DNA from 3 places in the Jeotgalibacillus marinus genome. Region 3 is predicted to be linked to each of the others. Evidence: riboswitches for the same ligand, from Rfam matches in the RefSeq annotation. Region 3 holds a riboswitch; each other region holds the start of a gene.
What was found. A riboswitch is a leader RNA that binds a small molecule or an ion and turns the genes downstream of it on or off. The one in region 3 is predicted to bind S-adenosylmethionine.
Positions count from the first base shown of each region.

Region 1: linked by a shared signal. The riboswitch ahead of AB1471_RS12615 (methionine biosynthesis PLP-dependent protein) and the one ahead of metE (5-methyltetrahydropteroyltriglutamate--homocysteine S-methyltransferase) in region 3 are both predicted to bind S-adenosylmethionine.
Region 2: linked by a shared signal. The riboswitch ahead of AB1471_RS09080 (methionine ABC transporter ATP-binding protein) and the one ahead of metE (5-methyltetrahydropteroyltriglutamate--homocysteine S-methyltransferase) in region 3 are both predicted to bind S-adenosylmethionine.

Region 1 covers NZ_JBFMIA010000013.1:5,223-9,502, forward strand. The annotation lists gene metC (cystathionine beta-lyase) at 1-1,004, opposite strand, end outside; gene AB1471_RS12615 (methionine biosynthesis PLP-dependent protein) at 1,001-2,119, opposite strand; SAM riboswitch class I at 2,263-2,367, opposite strand; gene AB1471_RS12620 (helix-turn-helix transcriptional regulator) at 2,606-3,541, opposite strand; gene AB1471_RS12625 (SDR family oxidoreductase) at 3,658-4,280, shown strand, end outside.
Region 2 covers NZ_JBFMIA010000006.1:91,499-95,778, reverse strand. The annotation lists gene AB1471_RS09090 (MetQ/NlpA family ABC transporter substrate-binding protein) at 14-859, opposite strand; gene AB1471_RS09085 (methionine ABC transporter permease) at 886-1,554, opposite strand; gene AB1471_RS09080 (methionine ABC transporter ATP-binding protein) at 1,547-2,572, opposite strand; SAM riboswitch class I at 2,788-2,894, opposite strand; gene AB1471_RS09075 (thioredoxin family protein) at 3,085-3,396, opposite strand; gene AB1471_RS09070 (toprim domain-containing protein) at 3,405-3,758, opposite strand; gene gcvH (glycine cleavage system protein GcvH) at 3,965-4,280, opposite strand, start outside.
Region 3 covers NZ_JBFMIA010000002.1:25,474-29,753, forward strand. The annotation lists gene AB1471_RS03135 (acyl-CoA thioesterase) at 1-396, opposite strand, end outside; gene metE (5-methyltetrahydropteroyltriglutamate--homocysteine S-methyltransferase) at 425-2,728, opposite strand; cobalamin riboswitch at 2,885-3,090, opposite strand; SAM riboswitch class I at 3,166-3,279, opposite strand; gene AB1471_RS03145 (ROK family protein) at 3,399-4,280, opposite strand, start outside.

The DNA.
Region 1 (4,280 bases), on a different contig from region 3:
TAAGATAAAATAGATTCAACTGCACCGAGGCTGACGGCAAATACAGGTATTTTCATGCGATTCACAAAAATTCTTGCACAATTCTTTGATGCCAAGCGGAATGATACGACTGCGCCCGCTCCTGTTGCTTGACGCTTATGGATCGGGTATCCTGCATGGAACGAAAAACCTGGATAATACACTTCTTCAATTGCTGGATGATGATGGAGGTACTGAGCTATTTCCCTTGCTGATTCAGATGACTGCTTTAATCGGACACTCAACGTTTTCATTCCTCTAAGAAGTAACCAACAATCTTGCACACCTAAAATCGTTCCGCATGAATTTTGAATGAATGCCATCCGTTTACCAAGAGCTTCATCTTTTGCTACCGCGAGACCTGCCACCACATCACTATGACCGGACAAAAACTTAGTTGCACTATGCAATACAAGGTCTGCCCCTAAATCAAGCGGTTTTTGAAGTAAGGGAGTCATGAACGTATTATCCACAAACGTTAAGCACCCATTTGCTTTTGCAATCTTTGCAACTCCTTCAATATCTGTAATATTCAAGCAAGGATTTGACGGTGTTTCTATATAGATTACTTTGGTGTTCGGACGAACATTTCGCGCTGTTTCATCCATATCGGTCATATCAATAAAAGTGTGATCAATACCGAATTGAGTCAACACCTCTGTGATCACACGAAATGCACCGCCATACACGTCTTTTGAGACGAGCACGTGATCACCAGCTGATAACAGCATAAACGCTGATGAAATGGCCGCCATTCCCGATGCAAAAGCAAACCCTCGTGATCCACCTTCAAGCTCAGCAATTGCTTCTTCAAGTGCCTGCCTTGTTGGATTTCCTGAACGACTGTAGTCAAATTGTCCAAATTCATCGATAGATTCTTGATGATAAGTGGATGAATAATATAGCGGAACGTTTACAGCTCCTGTTTGTTTATCCCGAAATTGTGGCTGATGTAGCAATTTCGTTTCAAACTCATGGTTTGTCATATCACTGTTTCCTTTTTTTGCACGATGGCAAGTGCTCGTGCCAAATCTTGTGTAAGATCATCGATATGCTCAATGCCAACCGAAAATCTCAATAAGCGATCACAAACTCCTCGTTTATGCCTTTCATCTACCGGAATGTCCGCATGTGTTTGAGTCGCTGGGTACGTAACAAAGCTCTCGATCCCACCTAAACTTTCAGCAAATGTAATCAGCTGTAATGACCGTAAAAATGGGTCAATCCACTCTTCCTTTTCTAAGCGAAATGACACCATGCCACCAATTCCTGGATACAACACATCTGTAATGCCAGCCTGTTCCGCTAAAAACGCTGTGACCTGTTTTGCATTTTCTTGATGACGATCCATTCTAAGTGATAACGTCTTGAGACCCCTCACTAAAAGCCAACAATCAATCGGCCCTAAAACAGCCCCTGCCCCTTTATGAAAGGTCAATAGGCGTTCACATGTCTCCGTCCCTTTCGCTACAACCAAACCAGCTAACACATCATTGTGGCCCCCAATATATTTCGTTGCACTATGAATGACGATGTCTGCACCCAACGTTAATGGCTTTTGTAGGTAAGGGGTTAAAAATGTATTATCTACAATCGTCAATAAGTGGTGATCCCTTGCAAGACCCGCGACCGCTTTGATATCTGACATGTGCATCAATGGGTTTGTCGGTGTTTCAACAAAAATGGCTCGTGTATTCTCACATATCGATTCAGTTAGTTGGTCGATATCATTCGTATCAACATACCTTGTTTGAATGCCATATGCTTCTTCATAATGCTCGAGTAAACGATACGTTCCACCATAAATATCATCTGATGCGAGGAGCACATCTCCATGTTTAAATAGAGACAACACAAGTTGAATCGCTGCCATCCCAGAACTAGTCGCAAACCCTTCATCCCCTTGCTCAAGCTTCGCGATCCCCTCCTCTAAAACAGCACGAGTCGGATTTTTCGTCCGTGTATAATCATAACCAGTCGATTCACCAATTCCATCATGGCGATAAGCCGTCGAAAAATAAACAGGCGGATTAACTGTCCCAGTCGTTTGTTCACTACGATTCCCTAATTGTGCAAATTGCGTTTCTAGATGGTAACTCATCAGCACTTCCTCCTCGATCATCAAAAAATCGTTGTAAGATCGCTTTCGTTCAATAAAGTATTTAGCAAACAAAAACGTATTTTCAAAAAAAACGAAAAAGGACCTTCTCATAAGAAGAAGGTCCGAATAGGCATTCGTGGTTCTCCTTATCACTCAGTTTTTATAACCTGCTGGAATTAGCACCGTGCCAAATGCGGCTGGTTGCTGAGGTGTCAAAGGGCCAGTCCCTCAACCTCTCTAGATAAGTTGTATGCTATTTTGTTATATTCAGAATTATTTGTTGTTTTATACTTTACAACAACTTGGGAAAATAATCAAGAGAACATGTGAAAATGATGGATTTTTTCGAATAAAAAAACCACCTCCCGCTACACAATGTGGGAGATGGTATGAGAAGAGGCGTCGCTTTTACTCGATAACTTTTGAGATCACATCATCTGAATCCGTTCGAAACGATCAATGAATAAAGAGGTAACTATACTTTTTTTATTCAGGATACATTTTCAATATCTCTTTTGCTTGTAGACGCATTCTGTCTATTAAATACTTGGGCTCCTTTATCTGTACGTCTGTTCCTAGCCTATAAAATAGTGGAGTGATAAAAGAAATCTCGTTTTCTTCTATGGGTGAATCAATATAGCCAGTTCCATCTTCCTTCGTTTCTACACAGCCTTCTAGCCAAGGAACACTTTTACATTGACGTACCCCTTCTCTTGTTAGTAGAGCATACAAACGAATAGGATTTGTTACTTCAGTCGAATCAAACCATTCTTCTAAATTCATAAATTCCTCTTCATTTGTTTCTTTTAATTGTATAGAAAGAACACGATCTGCACGAAATAGTAATATTTTTTGTTTATTGTAATCATAAGCTGGAAGGTACCATAATCCATCATGTGCATATATACCAATTGGGCGTATATATTTTGTTGTAATTCCAGATTTAGAGTCATACTGAATAGATAAATTTTTATTTAACATAGACGCTTCTAACAAATCATTTAGATAAGGGGTATCTATACTTCTTTTTGGGTTCCAAAAAGATATATAAGAACGCATTTTATCTACTTTTATTTTCGCATCGTTTGAAAGCGAATTATATAATTTATGTGCGACAGCGCTAATTTCTGTATCAAAAGGAAGCGAACGATAGTAGCTTAAAGACTGAAAAGCAAAAAAGATCGAAACAGCCTCTTCTTCTGTAAATAAAATAGGAGGAAGCATCCTATTTTCTAAAACGGTATATCCACCATGTCTCCCCTGTTCAGCATAAATCGGTAGACCCATATCACTTAAATCTAACAAATATCGATGAATGGTTCGTACTGATATTTCAAATTCATCAGCTAATTCTTGAGCTGTAAATTTTCTTTTCGTCTTAACAAACATGAGTATGTCTAATAAACGTTTTGCTTTTGACATATTTCTCACCTTTCTTGTTTTAACCGTCAATCGTTGTCATGTTTTAGGGGTAGTATAATACATACTTTATTACTTTATCAATAAAGTACATTCTAGAGAGAAGAAGGAGACTTAATATGTCCAGAGAAATTGCTTTAAAAGGGAAAATAGCTGTAGTTGCGGGCGGAACTCGTGGAGCTGGTCGGGGTATTTCAGTTAAATTAGGTGAAGCTGGTGCAACAGTATATGTTACTGGAAGAACGACTAATAGTAATCAGTCACCAATGGGGCGTAAAGAAACGATTGAAGAGACAGCAGAATTAGTAACTAAAGCTGGTGGAACTGGAATACCTGTAAAAGTAGATCATACGGTTGAATCAGATGTAATAAGTTTATTTGATAAAATAAAAAAGGAACATGGTCGACTTGATATTTTAGTAAATGATATTTGGGGTGGGGACCCTCTTACTGAATGGGGGAAACCAATAGGAACTCACGATTTAAATAACGGGCTGCAAATTCAAAAACAAGCTGTCCAATCACATATAGTTACTGCTCATTATAGTATTCCTTTATTTAGAGAAAATAAGAAAGGTCTCATTATTGAAATTACTGATGGTGTAGATTATAAACCTCGTGGGAACTTCTATTATAGTCTTGCGAAAATATCGAATATACACATGGCTCAAGCAATGGCACAGGACTTAAAAGATTTTAATATAACTGCAATTGCAGTTACCCCAGGGTTTTTAAGATCAGA
Region 2 (4,280 bases), on a different contig from region 3:
GTTTTCATGACAATTATTCAGCATCACCAGGGATGACGTTTCCATTCCATTCTTCTAAAATATAGTCTTGAATTTCTTCGGACATTAATACTTCAACAAGCTTTTGAACCGCTTCGTTATCTTCGTCACCACTGTTTACTGCAATGATGTTAACGTAAGGAGATTCAGAACCTTCAATTGCAATTGAATCTTCAAGTGGATTCAGTCCTGCATCAATTGCATAGTTAGAATTGATTAGAATTGCGTCACCTTCATCATTTTCGTAGAATTGAACGAGTAGTGATGCCTCAACATCGAATGAAAAATCAAGGTTTTTAGGATTATCTTGAATATCTCCAACTTCAGCAACCATTTTATCTACTTCAGGATCAAGTGTAATGAGACCTTCTTCTTCAAGCAGCGATAAAATACGAGGATGATCAGTTACAGAATTACTCATAATAATTTCCGCTCCGTCTGGAAGCTCATCAAGTGAATCATATTTTTGAGAATAAACAGCGATTGGCTCAACATGAATGCCACCTGCATTAACAAAGTCATAGCCAAGTTCTGCAATTTGCTGCTCGAAATAAGGGAGACTTTGAAAATAGTTTGCGTCAATTTCCCCTGCTTCAAGATCCTGATTAGGAAGAATGTAATCTTGGTACGTTTCAATCACAAGGTCTACCCCTTGTTCTTTAAGTAAAGGCTGTGCTTCCTCTAAAATTTTCGCGTGAGGAACATTTGATGCACCAACAATAAGTTCAACTTGTCCGCCTTCTTCTGTTCCTTCATTATCACCTGTTGAATCGTCTGCTCCACATGCTGCTAGAGCGAAAATACTTGTTGCTGCTAAAGCTCCTGTTAACCATTTCTTCATTCGTAATCTCTCCCTTTTCTAAAAATTTATCTTTTATCCAATCGATTGGTGAAGAAATCACCGATAAATTGGATAACAAACACAATAATCACTATGATGATCGTAGCTGCGAGCGTTACATCGTCACGACTACGTTGAAACCCTTCTAAAAATGCCAGATTTCCAAGTCCACCTGCTCCAATCACACCTGCCATTGCTGTGTAACCTACTAATGCAATCGTAGTAACCGTAATACCGGAAATAAGTGCTGGCAATGATTCTGGAATAAATACTTTTATGATAATCGTGCTCACTTTTGCTCCCATTGATCGAGCGGCTTCAATAACCCCTTTATCAATCTCACGAAGGGCAATTTCAACCATTCGTGCATAAAATGGTGCTGCACCTATGATCAGTGCAGGAAGCGCAGCGTCTGCTCCCCGAACCGTCCCAATTAATGTCCGTGTAAATGGGATCAATAGAATAATTAAGACAATAAACGGAATCGAGCGAAACACGTTCACAATAACACTAGTTATGCCATAGACAACCTTATTTTCCCGAATATTATCTTTCGATGTTAAGAAAAGTAATAAACCTAATAAAAGTCCAATTACAAACGTAAATGCAGTGGCTATGAGTGTCATATAAATCGTTTCATATGATGCTTCCCACATTTTCACCCAATCAACGTTTGGAAAAACTCGTTCAATCATGTGTGATCACCTCCACCCCAACTTTGGCTGATTCGAGGAAATCAACGGCTTTTGTAATCTCTTCCTGAACACCATGAACATGGATGAAGAGTGATCCATACGCTCCATTTTGCGTCTGTGAAATCTTCCCTTGCAAAATATTCACGTTAATATCAAACGATCGAATTAAATTTGTGATTATCGGTTGCTCAGTTGCTTCACCGACAAACGTTAGTTTAATCACTTTACCATCCTCGTACTCATCTAACAGATGTTCGATCGTTTCACGCGTTTCTTCTGGCTCAGTAACTTGTTGAACGAATCGTTTTGTGATCTGCTCTTTAGGTTGTTTAAATACCTCGAGTACATCGCCAAGCTCGACTACTCGTCCATCTTCCATTACTGCAATCCGGTGACAAATCTTTCTGATGACATGCATTTCGTGTGTGATCAGAACGATCGTTAGCCCAAGACGTTTGTTGATATCCACAAGCAACTCTAAGATTGAATCAGTTGTTTGTGGGTCAAGTGCTGATGTCGCTTCATCGCACAGCAATACTTGTGGATCGTTAGCGAGTGCACGTGCAATACCAACACGCTGCTTTTGACCTCCGCTAAGTTGTGATGGATAAGATCCCCCTCGGCCATTAAGTCCAACGAGCTCAATCAATTCATCAACTTTTTTTTCCCGCTTTTTTTTATCCACTCCCGCAATTTCAAGTGGGAACGAGATATTTTCTCGAACAGTTCGCGACCATAAAAGATTAAAATGTTGAAAAATCATGCTTATTTTTTGGCGTGCTTTTCGAAGTTCTGCGCCTCTTATATTAGAAATGATTTTGCCATTAACATCAACTGTTCCTGAAGTTGGAGATTCCAATCCATTTAACATTCGAATGAGTGTACTTTTCCCAGCACCACTATATCCGATGACACCAAAAATTTCACCTTCTGTAATTTGCAAGTTTACATCATCAACGGCAGTAAACTTTCCATCCTTTGTTTTAAATATCTTTTTGACATTGGAGATTGTAATCATTCCATCGCCTCTTTCTTGATTAAAATTGAGTAAGCTGCTGCATGATACTCGGAAATAACTCCAATACGTTTTTCACTTCTACTGATTAACCGATCCCCATGCAGATGCTAGCAAAAAATAGTTTTACCATACTATAAATCATTATGCCGTTTAACTACATTAAAAAAACGCCTTCTGCTATATGAGCAGAAAGGCGCGTAAAGTTAAGGTCCCTTCTCTCATCTTCCAGGTTTTATCCTGTGTGAATTGGCACCTTTCCAGTCAAAAGACTGCTGGTTGCCGGGTTTCATCGGGCACATCCCTCCACCGCTCTAAATAAGAGTTACGAATAATATTAAGTTAAATAACGCTTGATACGATTTACATAATCAATACGCTTTTATTATTACGAAAGTCATCGTATCACGGATATAAAATAAGTGTCAACAAAAAATGTTCGTATTTTTTTGTTTAATGAAAGAATGGACGAACGGTTTGCTACTAAAAAAAATGTAAAAAGCCACTCATATCCATCATGAGTGACTTTGCAATGTTTCGTATAAATTGGGGACAGATTCGAATTTATATGCTTTTTTCACTAGTTCACCGTTTTTCCAAATCAACAAGCAGGGAACGCTCTCAATTTGGTAGGTTTCTGCGAGTGATCCGACATAATTCAGATCCGCTTTTCCAATCTCATAACCTGTTACAGTTGTTGCTGTGATTTCGAGCATTCTGCTTGCTAGCTTGCATGTTCCACACATCGGAGTGTACAAATAAAGTGCTGTGTTTTCAGCATTGTCTAACTTGGCATTTAAAAGCTCGAGGGACCATTCATTGATCATTTATCGATTCATCCTTTTTCCAAATACTCAGTGTAAACATCGATATCTGCGGCTACTAATATCGATGCTAAGTGTTTTGAGGGTGCTGTTGCCACCTCGCGATAGGAACGGTCAATATAAAGATGTTCAGCATCTGGGAATTCTCGTTTAAATTGCTTGCGTAGTTTTTCTCCAGCCTCGTCTGCATCCACTAAAATATAGACGTCTCGGTTTGTTAGCTGTTCGATTAATTCATCCATTTTGTTAAAGCTGATTGTGCCATTTGTGCAAATAATATCAACTGGCTCTCGAATAATCGGTTGTACTTTTCGTTTATCGGACGTTCCTTCGACAATGATGACTATCTCGTCAACGTCATCCACTACAGATCACACCCTATCATCCATATTAATCCAAAACCTAACCTCGTTCGTTAGATTACAGTAGTATATGATGCTACCTTTATTTTCGCTTGTTTCTTTTAGAAAAGCAAATAACAAAAGCGAAATCGGTTCAATTCTGTCCAACCTCAACAAAAAACTGCCACCCGTATCTTAAACAGGTGACAGCCTCATTTCATATGTAATGCTTAGTCTTCGTTGATCATTTCGTCATATTTCTCAGCAGTCATCAGACTATCTAACTCATCAGTGTTGTTTAACTCAACGGTAACCATCCATGCTTTTTCGTAGGGAGATTCATTAACGAATTCAGGGCTATCACTTAGGTCTTCGTTGACTTCTACAACTTTTCCGCTTACTGGTGCATAAAGCTCAGATACCGTTTTAACGGATTCTACACTGCCAAATGGCTCGTCCGCTTTTAGCTCATCGCCTACTTCTGGAAGTTCAACGAATACGATGTCGCCCAGTTCAGATTGAGCAAATGCTGTGATACCGATGCGT
Region 3 (4,280 bases):
TGGTACCACCAAAGGAACTTCTGTAGGTGTTCCTTTATCATCAACAGCAACCATTGTTAAAAATGAGGTGGTGGTTACTTTTTTCACTTTTTCTAATAAATTTTCAGAGTAGACTTTCACATATACTTCCATCGATGTTTTTCCCGTAGATGAAACAAAAGCCTCTAAAATCAAGATATCTCCTACTTTAGCTGCGCCGACAAAATTAACCGAATCGATAGACGCTGTTACAACAACTTTGTTGCAATGCCTCATGGCAGAAATAGCAGCTATTTCATCAATATATGATAATACCTGTCCGCCAAAAATCGTCTCTATATGATTCGTATCTGGCGGTATGACCAGCCTTGTTTGTAACGTGTGTGATTGATTGACTGAAGCGCTTTGCCTGTTCAATATGGAACCCCCTTTCTATCCGTTTCTACTACTTAACTAGTGCCTCGCTTGGTGTTTCCTTTCGAATTTGTCGGGCTGCTTCGACCATGTTTTTAAGGGCGTTGGTTGTTTCTTCGATTCCTCTTGTTTTCAATCCGCAGTCTGGATTAATCCAGAAAATTTTTGGTTGAAGTACGTGTAATGCTCGTTGGATGTTGGTTTTAATTTCTTCCACTCCCGGTACTCGCGGACTATGAATGTCGTATACGCCTAACCCGATTCCTTTTTCATATGCCTTTTCTTCGAAAGCAGAAATCAACTCTCCATGGCTTCGGGCAGCTTCAATCGAGATGACGTCAGCATCCAATTGATCGATGGTATCCATGATTTTCTCGAAATCAGAATAGCACATATGTGTATGGATTTGAGTGTTATCCTGTACAGAGGATGTGGCGAGCTTAAAGGCGTGAACTGCCTCCTTCAAATATTCCTTTTGCTTTTCGACTTTCAGTGGAAGGCCTTCTCGTAAAGCTGGCTCATCAACCTGTATCATATGAATACGATTTTCCTCAAGGAATTTAATTTCTTTTTTCAATGCCAGAGCAATTTGTTTGGTGACTTCAAATCGGCTTATATCATCTCGGACAAATGACCAATTCAAAATTGTAATAGGGCCTGTCAACATCCCTTTCACCGGTTTTTTTGTGAGAGATTGAGCGTATGAGATTTCCTTTACCGTCATTGATCCTTTTAATGAAATATCTCCATAAATAATAGGTGGCTTCACACATCGAGAACCGTATGATTGTACCCAACCGTACTTGGTAAAGGCAAACCCGTCCAGCTTTTCTCCGAAATATTCGACCATATCATTGCGTTCAAATTCACCATGTACGAGTACATCGAGGCCGATTCCCTCCTGATGCTCGATCCAGTAGGAGATGTTTTCTTCAATAAATTTTTCATACTGCCCGTTAGACCATTCTCCTCTTCGCCATTTAAGCCGTGCTTGCCGGATTAATTTGGTTTGGGGGAGGCTGCCAATCGTTGTTGTTGGTAGCAGCGGAAGCTTAAAGACATCTTGTTGTATTTGCTGGCGGATGGAGTAGTGTGTCTTTCGTTTCGGCTCCACTTCGTCCCATCTTTTGAGCTCTTCTTGGACTTTCTTTTGATTTCTACCTGGTGACTGCCAAAGGATTTCTATTCCTCGGGCACTCTCTTTGATTTTTGCTTCGATCGCTTTTTTTCCGTTATTCAAACCTTCTGCTAGAACAATCGCCTCTTCAAGCTTTTCATCCGCAAAGGCGAGGGCGTTTTTTACTGCGGCATCAATCTCCTTCTCCGTTGTAACGGTTACAGGGACATGCAGTAAGCTACAGGATGGTTGTACGATTAGTCGGTCTTTTTCAACAACGGATAAAATCCTCTCAAGCTGTGTGAGTTTACCATCCAGGTCTGACCTCCAAATGTTACGACCATTGATGATCCCCGCAGCCAAGAATTTGTCTTCAGGAAAGCCATACTTTTTTAGAGATTCCAGATTGGCACCTTGATCATGAACAAAGTCAAGTCCGATCCCGGCAACAGGAAGAGAAATGATCTCCGTGTAATGTTCGACCGCTTCAAAGTACGTTTGAAGGAGAATTTTTATACTCGGAACTCCCTTTTGTATACTCTTATACGTTTCTTTAAATAAGTTGATTTCTTCCTCTGAGATAGATGTTGTTAAGATTGGCTCATCAATTTGTATCCATTCAGCTCCAGCGTTCTCCAACTCTTTAAAAACGTTTATGTACAGCGGAATAAGTTTTTGAAGTAGTTTATGAAAATCCTTTTTATCGTATCCTTTGGATAGTTTTAAAAAAGTAATTGGGCCGAGAATAACTGGCTTCCCTACGATTCCAACTTTATCTTTTGCTTCAAGAAAGGAATGAAGCAGACGATTTTCTGTAAGCGTTGGCTCGCTAGATTCAAGCTCTGGGACAATGTAATGATAATTTGTGTTAAACCATTTCGTCATTTCAGAAGCGACCGATTCTTTGTTACCTCGTGCGATGTCAAAGTACGTTTCGATTGGCACTTCTCCACCTTTATGCTGGAAACGCTTTGGTACGAATCCAAACATGACTGCCGTGTCAAGAACATGGTCGTAAAAACTAAAATCTCCCACTGGAATGAGGTCAATTCCCATCTCTTTTTGTTTCTGAAGATCGTGTAAGCGGAGATGCTCCATTTCTGTCGACAATGACGATTTAGTGATTTTTCCTGCCCAAAATTGCTCAAGGGCTTTTTTCCATTCTCTTTTTACTCCGATTCTTGGATAACCGATCGTTGAACTTAGTACTTTCGTCATTTTTATTCCTCCATTCATTTTTTCATTACATACAAAACGAACCCAATAAAAAAATCTCTCCATTTTCAGAGAGATTGTTATGGGCGCATGGTCAAATAAAGGTTGTGAAGACAGTCTTGTCCCAACGCGTTCATAACACCTCCCTATCCTCGTAGTCTAGTGTCTTTCCAACAGGCAGGTTTCCTGGCTTATGTTCTTCACTTCCTGCGCCTTCCCATCTCTTTTCACGAAAGAGACAGTGACCTTTGTGCAGGTTGCTCCCATATACAGTGGCGGGACCGCGTCGGATTCTCACCGAACTTCCCTTTTAAGTTGAATTAGCTTTGGATAGCTAAGACAACACCTGAAGTCATTCACGATATTTAATTGGTAATGAGTGCGATAGAAAACAAAAAAACCACTCTATTTTGTAGATAGAGAGGCTCATTTACGCACCCCTCTTATTTCTCAAAGCATTTTTTGCTTTGCTGGAATTGGCACCTTTTCAACACTTAGTGCTGGAAGGTTGCCGGGCTTCATAGGGCCAGTCCCTCTGCCTCTCTAAATAAGAGTTTCAAAATATTGAATTAACAGAATAATATCATTGACAAAATAGACTGTCAACATTTTTTGTTTTGGTAATAACGTGTATGTTCTTAAAGGTTAAAACCGTCTCCAAGCTAAAAGAATTCTAGCCCACGTAGACCTCACTCTTTGCATAAAACGCCGCACCTAGAACGCCCGCTTCATTACCGTGTGTAGCGTGAGAGAAATGAAATGAATGTTTTAAACTATCGTAGACGCGCTCGTTCGTTTTTTCAACCAAGATAGGTAATAGGTATTCGTGTTCAGTCATCACGCCTCCACCCATAACGAAAATCGCTGGATTGATCGTGTGCGCAACATTCGCCAATGCGATCGCGATGTAAGTAAGGGTTTCGTCAACTAGCTGAACAGCTTCTTTTTCACCTGCGATGGCCCGCTGAATCGCTTCTTGTGCTCCGTTTTCCCATCCGAATTGCCTTCGACTCTCACGTGATAAGGCTGTGCCACTAGCATAGGCCTCCAAAGCACCTGGATTCATATTCGCGTGAATCCTACCGTCTGGCACGATGATCATGTTTCCAATCTCACCAGCACATCCTTTATCTCCTTGAATGAGAGCGCCTTGGTGAACATAACCACTTCCAACTCCTGTACTAACTGTTGTAAACCAGACACTTTCGTACCCTTTTCCCGCCCCATTCATTGCCTCTGAAAGAGCCGATGCATTTGCATCGTTCACAAGGAACACTGGAAGATTAACATGCTCTTGTAGCGCCTTTGTAATATGAAAATGTCCCCAATTAGGAAGATTAGGCGGATCTAACAACAGACCTTGCTGGTGATCCAACGGTCCAGGAGCACATAATCCAATTCGCTGGAACGGGTACTTCTCCATTGCTCGTTCTAACATCGCGAATATGATCGAAAGAGTATGAGCCGGCCCATGTCCAACCTCTGAATCTCTTTCTTCCCAGTGTAGTACTGTCGCATCATCATCTATTACACCTACACGTACTCTAGTTCCTCC